2 linked regions of the Sediminicoccus rosea genome follow. The protein of the gene in region 1 interacts with the protein of each later gene in a pairwise test. Links are inferred from orthologs where the notes say so. Each region holds a gene or a part of one and is shown on either strand. Other genes may lie near its edges. The genes, in order: ftsA and R9Z33_RS06520.

The links.
Region 2: the proteins of ftsA (region 1) and R9Z33_RS06520 interact in binary tests that used the Escherichia coli proteins (3 or more experiments, as listed by UniProt). The link is inferred for Sediminicoccus rosea from one-to-one orthologs.

Annotation. Positions count from the first base shown.
Region 1 is NZ_CP137852.1:4,209,859-4,213,170, forward strand. What follows is about bases 258-3,256. They hold ftsA (cell division protein FtsA), read left to right. Parts: upstream 258-1,104; coding sequence 1,105-2,409; downstream 2,410-3,256. Other genes in these bases: R9Z33_RS20245 (cell division protein FtsQ/DivIB), read left to right, coding at 258-1,108; ftsZ (cell division protein FtsZ), read left to right, coding at 2,514-3,256. Outside these bases: R9Z33_RS20240 (D-alanine--D-alanine ligase), read left to right, coding at 1-237; more of R9Z33_RS20245, read left to right, coding at 227-257; more of ftsZ, read left to right, coding at 3,257-3,312. UniProt on the Escherichia coli protein: Essential cell division protein that assists in the assembly of the Z ring. May serve as the principal membrane anchor for the Z ring.
Region 2 is NZ_CP137852.1:1,360,711-1,363,814, reverse strand. Bases 313-3,103 are described here. They hold R9Z33_RS06520 (rod shape-determining protein), read right to left. Parts: upstream 2,335-3,103; coding sequence 1,291-2,334; downstream 313-1,290. Other genes in these bases: R9Z33_RS06515 (2-isopropylmalate synthase), read right to left, coding at 2,461-3,103; mreC (rod shape-determining protein MreC), read right to left, coding at 313-1,165. In the rest of the region: R9Z33_RS06530 (rod shape-determining protein MreD), read right to left, coding at 1-267; more of mreC, read right to left, coding at 302-312; more of R9Z33_RS06515, read right to left, coding at 3,104-3,104. UniProt on the Escherichia coli protein: Forms membrane-associated dynamic filaments that are essential for cell shape determination. Acts by regulating cell wall synthesis and cell elongation, and thus cell shape.

The sequences.
Region 1 (3,312 bases):
GAGGCGAAGCGCATCGCCGTCGCGGCCCACCGCGCGCTCGGCTGCCGCGGCGTCTCGCGTTCCGACTTCCGCTATGACGACACGGCGGGCGAGCCGGGGCGGCTCTATCTGCTGGAGGTGAACACGCAGCCGGGCATGACGCGCACCTCGCTCCTGCCGGAGCAGGCGGCGCATCGCGGCATCGGCTTTCCGGACCTCTGCGCCTGGATGATCGGGGAGGCGCGCCATGGCCCGTAAACCCGCCGAACCCACCACGCGCTCGCGCTCGGCGCCGCCACCCAAGCGGCCCTCGGCCACGCGGCTCTGGTTCAAGAAGCGCCGCGCCTGGCTGCGCGGCATCGGCATGGCGACCCTCGCCGCCGGCACGCTCGGCATCGGCGTGCTCGGCGTTGTCGCGCTCGACCCCATGGCGCGGCTGCGCGACACGACGGCCTGGCTCGCCGAACTCGGCCGCGGCCCCGGCCTTTCCGTGCAGGAGATCCGCATCGAGGGCCGCGAATTCGCCCCGCGCGAGGCGCTGCTCGCCGCCATCGGCATCACGCCGGGCGAGGCGATCCTGGATTTCGACCCGAGCGTGGCCAAGCAGCGGCTGGAGCAGATCGCCTGGGTGGAGAGCGCGCATGTGGAGCGCCGCCTGCCCGGCACCATCCTGATCCGCATCACCGAGCGCCGGGCCTTCGCCGTCTGGCAGCGCGAGGGCCGCTTCTCCGTCATTGACCGCGAGGGGCGCGTGATGGCGACCGAGCGGCTGGAGGCCTTCGGCCCGCTGCCCCTGGTGGTGGGCCTCGGCGCCGAGCGCGTGGCGGCGCCGATGATCGACCTGCTCCGCAGCGCGCCGGAAATCTCCGACCGCGTGCAGGCCATCATCCGCGTCTCCGAGCGGCGCTGGAACCTGCGCCTGCAGAACGGCGCCGACATCATGCTGCCCGAGGGCCATGAGGAGGCCGCGATCACCCGCCTCGCCGAGCTCCAGGCGCGCGACCGCCTGCTGGACCGCCCGCTGGCCGCGGTGGACATGCGCCTGCCCGACCGCCTCGTCGTCCGCATGCAGACGCCGGGCCAGCCCGCCACCCCAACGCCAACCCCCGCCCGGAGCCAGCGCGGATGAACGAGATCGTTCGCTACCAGCCGCCCCACAGCGATGTGCCGACGCGCGGCATCAAGCTCGGCCGCGCGCGCCCCGGCGTCTTCGGGGTGCTGGACATCGGCTCCACCAAGGTGGTCTGCCTGATCGCGCGCATCGAAAGCGACGGCACGCCGCGGGCGCTGGGCTTCGGCTGGCAGAAATCGCGCGGCGTGAAGGCCGGCTCCATCGTGGACATGGAGGAGGCGGAGCGCAGCATCCGCGCCGCCGTCGCCTCGGCCGAGGAAATGGCGGACACGCTGCTCAAGGGCGTCATCGTGAACCTCTCCTGCGGGCAGCCGGAGAGCCGGACGCACAACATCCTCTGGCAGGTGGGCGGGCGGGCGGCCACCATGGCGGACCTCAACGGCATCATGACCGAGGGCGTGCGCCGCACCCAGGCCGAGGGGCGCGAGGCGGTGCACAGCTTCCCGCTCGGCTTCACGGTGGACGCCACGGGCGGCGTGGATGATCCGCGCGGCATGGTCTGCGACACGCTGGGCGCCCGCCTGCACGTGCTGGATGCGGCGAGCCACGCGCTGTTCAACCTCGGCCAGTGCCTGCACCGCTGCGAACTCGAAGTCGAGGAAATGGTCTCCTCCCCCTTCGCCGCGGGCCTCGCCACCCTCGTGGATGACGAGCGCGAACTGGGGGCGGTCTGCGTGGACATGGGCGGCGGCACCACCAGCATCGCCGCCTTCGCCGAGGGCCGGCTGATGCACACGGCACAGCTGCCGGTGGGCGGCTGGCAGGTGACGAACGACCTGGCGCGGGTCCTCTCCACCCCCATCAGCCATGCCGAGCGGCTGAAGACCATGCATGGCAGCGTGCTCGAGGCCGCCGAGGATCGCGGCGAGATGCTGCCCGTGCCCATGGTGGGCGAGGATGACGACCAGATCGCCCGCGTCCCGCGCGAGATGGTGGTGAAGATCATCCGCCCCCGCCTCGAGGAAAGCTTCGAGCTGCTGCGCGACCGGCTGGAGGGCAGCGGCCTGCCCACCGAGATGCGCCGCCGCATCGTGCTGACGGGCGGCGCCAGCCAGCTCATCGGCGTGCGGGAACTGGCCGGGCGCGTCCTCGGGCGCGAGGTGACGGTGCGCCTCGGCCGCCCCCGCCTGGTGCGCGGCCTGCCCGAGACCGCCTCCGGCCCCGGCTTCGCCTCGGCCATCGGCCTGCTGGCCTGGGCGGCAGGCGAGGGCAAGCCGATCCTGGAGCTGGTGCCGGCCCCGGCCCATGCCCCGGGCCTGCTTCGCCGGGGCCTCGCCTGGCTGCGCGAGCGTTTATGAAGGATTCCCGAGCGACGGCCTGTGGAAAACGGGGACAAGTCGGCCTTCTCGGGCAGACACGAATCGAAACCGGTGGTCTAAGCTAGGTTGAGGAGAACCCGCCCATGACATTGAACCTGACGCTGCCGGTGACCCAGCACACGGATTTCTCGCCCCGGATCGCCGTCATCGGCGTGGGCGGGGGCGGCACGAATGCCGTCAACAACATGATCCACCTGGGCCTCGACGGCGTCGAGTTCATCGTGGCCAACACCGACGCCCAGGCGCTGGTGAACAGCCGCGCCGAGCGCCGCGTGCAGCTCGGGCCCCACCTGACGCAGGGCCTGGGCGCCGGCGCCAAGCCCGAGATCGGCCGCGCCGCCGCCGAGGAAGCGACCGACGAGCTGGCCCGCCACCTCGAGGGCTGCCACATGGTCTTCGTGACCGCCGGCATGGGCGGGGGCACGGGCACGGGCGCGGCCCCGGTCATCGCGCGCATGGCGCGCGAGCGCGGCATCCTCACCGTCGGCGTCGTCACCAAGCCCTTCGACTTCGAGGGCCCGAAGCGCCGCAAGTCGGCCGATGCCGGCCTGGATGAGCTGCAGCAGTTCGTGGACACGCTGATCGTCATCCCGAACCAGAACCTGTTCAAGCTGGCGAATGACCGCACCACCTTCGCCGAGGCCTTCAAGATGGCCGACAATGTCCTCTACATGGGCGTGCGCGGCGTGACCGACCTGATGGTCAATCCGGGCCTGGTGAACCTCGACTTCGCCGATATCCGCACCGTCATGGCCGAGATGGGCAAGGCAATGATGGGCACGGGCGAGGCCGAGGGCGAGGGCCGCGCCACCCAGGCCGCCGATTCCGCCATCAACAATCCGCTGCTGGAGGATACCTCCATGCGCGGCGCCAAGGGCGTGC
Region 2 (3,104 bases), 2.8 Mb from region 1 along the record:
CACGCCGTGCAGGATGAGCAGCGTGAGCACCCCCGTGCCCAGCGCGGCGAAGGAGAGCAGATCCTGCAAGAGTCCCAGGGAGAACACCACGGGCGCGGGCATGGCAGCCGGGCGGAAGATCGTCCAGAAGAAAATGCAGGGCAGTGACACCGCGCCCACGATTCCGGGAATGCCGACCGGCACCGCCGCCAGGATGATCAGGAAGGCGGTGAACATCCCCGGAAATCCCGCCCGCGCCGCAGCGTCGAGGCGGCGGAGCAGGCCCATGGGCGGCTCTGGCCGGCCCTTGGAGACCATGAGCTCAGCGCCGTCCGCGCGGCTCGGGCCGGGCGACCGCTTCCGGCGGCAGGATTCCCGAGAGCCCGAAGTCAAAAAGGCGCAGCACGTCCAGCCGTTCCAGATGCGCGAAGAGCTCGACCTCCACGGCGCCGCTCTCGGTCCAGCGCACCACGCCGACCGGTAGGCCCGCGGGGAAGGCGCCGGCCTGGGCGCTGGTCACCACCCGATCTCCCTCGCGCGGCAGCGTGCCCTCGGGCCAATGCTGCAGGCGGGGGCGTGCCGTGTTGTTGCCCACCATGATGGCACGCGCGCGACTGCCTTCCAGCGTCACGGGCACGCGGCTGTTGATGTCGGTCGCCAGCAGGACCCGGGCCGAGCGGCTGCCCACTTCGGTCACCCGGCCAGCAAAGCCGCGCTCGTCCAGGGCGATCTGCCCCTTGCGGACATTATGCTGCGGACCCGTCGCCAACAGCACGGCGCGGGCATAGGTGCCGCCGGCATCGGCGACGACGCGCGCGGTACGGAATTGCGGCGCGGGGTCGGGCACCCAGGCGAGCTGGCGGCGCAGCAACGCGTTCTCGGCCTCCAGAGCCAAGGCGGTGGCCTGCCAGCGGCGCAGCCGCTCGTTTTCCTCGGTGAGGCGGACGTTCTCGGCCCGCATGTGCCACAGCGCCTCCGCCTCCTGCACCGCCCCACGCACAGCCGAGACGGGCTGCTGCACCGCCGCCCAGATGGGAGAGAGCGCATCGGCCAGCGCCATGCGCGCGCGCTCGATCAGCACGGCATCCGCCTTGCCCAGCAGCATGATGCCGAAGGCAGCCGCGATCAGCACCGGCAGGGACAGCCGGGCCAATGCCTGTCGCAGCGGGATACTCAGACGGATCACGGCAGCTCCGCCCCTGGGGGGGCCCCTTGGGGAATTGAGACCAGGCTCACGGGGACATCATGTCCCGCAGCAGGGGAAATCGCTCAGAACCAGTCAGCAGAACCAAAAAGGCGAGGACAACCCTCTCAATACATCGAAGTCAGCACCTGGCGAAGCCGCTTCAGCTCCTCCAGGGCGCGGCCCGTGCCCATGGCCACGCAGTTCAACGGCTCCTCTGCCACGACAACAGGCAGGCCTGTCGCATCGCGCAGCACTTCGTCCAGGCGATACAGGAGGCCACCGCCGCCGGTCAGCACGATGCCCTTGTCCACGATGTCGGCCGCGAGTTCGGGCGGCGTGTTCTCCAGCGCCACCTTCACCGCATCCACGATCTGCGTGACCGGCTCGAGCAGCGCATAGGCGATCTCGCGCTGGCTCACCACCACCTCGCGCGGGACACCGTTCATGAGGTCGCGGCCCTTCACCTCGGTGAGCGGGCCTTCCTCGCCATCGAAGGGCGGTGCCGCAGCGCCGATCTCCATCTTGATCCGCTCGGCGGAACTCTCGCCGATGAGCAGGTTGTGGGTGCGGCGGATGTAGCTGATGACCGCTTCGTCCATCTTGTCCCCACCGACGCGGACCGAGCGCGCATAGACGATGCCGCCCAGGCTGATCACCGCCACTTCCGTGGTGCCACCGCCGATATCCACGACCATGGAGCCCGAGGGCTCGGTCACCGGAAGGCCGGCGCCGATCGCCGCGGCCATGGGTTCCTCGATCAGCAGCACCTTGCGGGCGCCCGCACTCTCGGCACTCTCCTGGATCGCGCGGCGTTCGACCGCGGTGGAGCCGGAGGGCACGCAGACGATGATGAGCGGAGAGGTGAAGCTGCGCCGGTTGTGCACCTTGCGGATGAAGTGCTTGATCATCTCCTCCGCCACCTCGAAATCGGCGATGACGCCGTCGCGCAGCGGGCGGATGGCCGCGATGTTGCCGGGCGTGCGGCCCAGCATCTGCTTCGCCTCCTCGCCCACGGCCAGGACCTGCTTGCGGCCACGATTGTCGGAGATGGCGACGACAGAGGGCTCGTTCAGCACAATGCCCCGGCCCTTCACGTAAACAAGCGTGTTCGCGGTGCCGAGGTCAATGGCCATGTCGGCGGAGAGGAAGCCGAACAGGCGTGAGAACATGCGCGATGCCTTCCAGCGGGTGGGCGGTGGGGGGAACGGAGGGGTGGGGAGTGGCGTAGCGCCTAGCGCCCCCCGGGGCAAGCCATCACGCGGCCCCGCCTCCCCTTCCCCTGCCGGTCCCGGGTCTCAGTCGCCTTGCGCCACCGCCGCGGCCATGCTCGGCACCGGCGGCGGCTCGGTCCGCTCGCGCTTCACCAGCAGCTTGTTGAGCGCATGCACATAGGCGCGGGCGGCGGCCACGATGGTGTCGGTGTCCGCCCCCTGGCCGTCCACCAGCTTGCCGTTCTCCTCCAGACGGATGGTGACGCGCGCCTGCGCGTCGGTGCCGCCGGTGACCGACTGCACGGCGAAGAGCTTGAGATTCACGTCATGCGGGAAGGCCTGGCGCAGCGCGTTGAAGGTGGCGTCCACGCCGCCATCGCCCATCGCCATGCCGTCGCGCCGCTCACCATCCACGTCAAGCGCGATGGTCGCCATGGGCTTGGTGCCCATGCCGGTCGAGACATTGAGGCCGGTCAGCTTGATGCGGTCATTGCCGCGGCCGACCTCGTCATCCACCAGCGCGGCGATGTCCTCGTCGTAGACGACCTTCTTGCGGTCAGCCAGATCCTTGAAGCGCTTGAAGGCGTCGTTCAACTGGTTGTCGCCGACTTCGTAGCCCAGGGTCTTCAGCCGGTCGCGGAAGGCGGCACGGCCGGAATGCTTGCCGAGCACGATGGAGTTGGTGGTCCAGCCCACGGATTCCGGCGTCATGATCTCGTAGGTCGAGG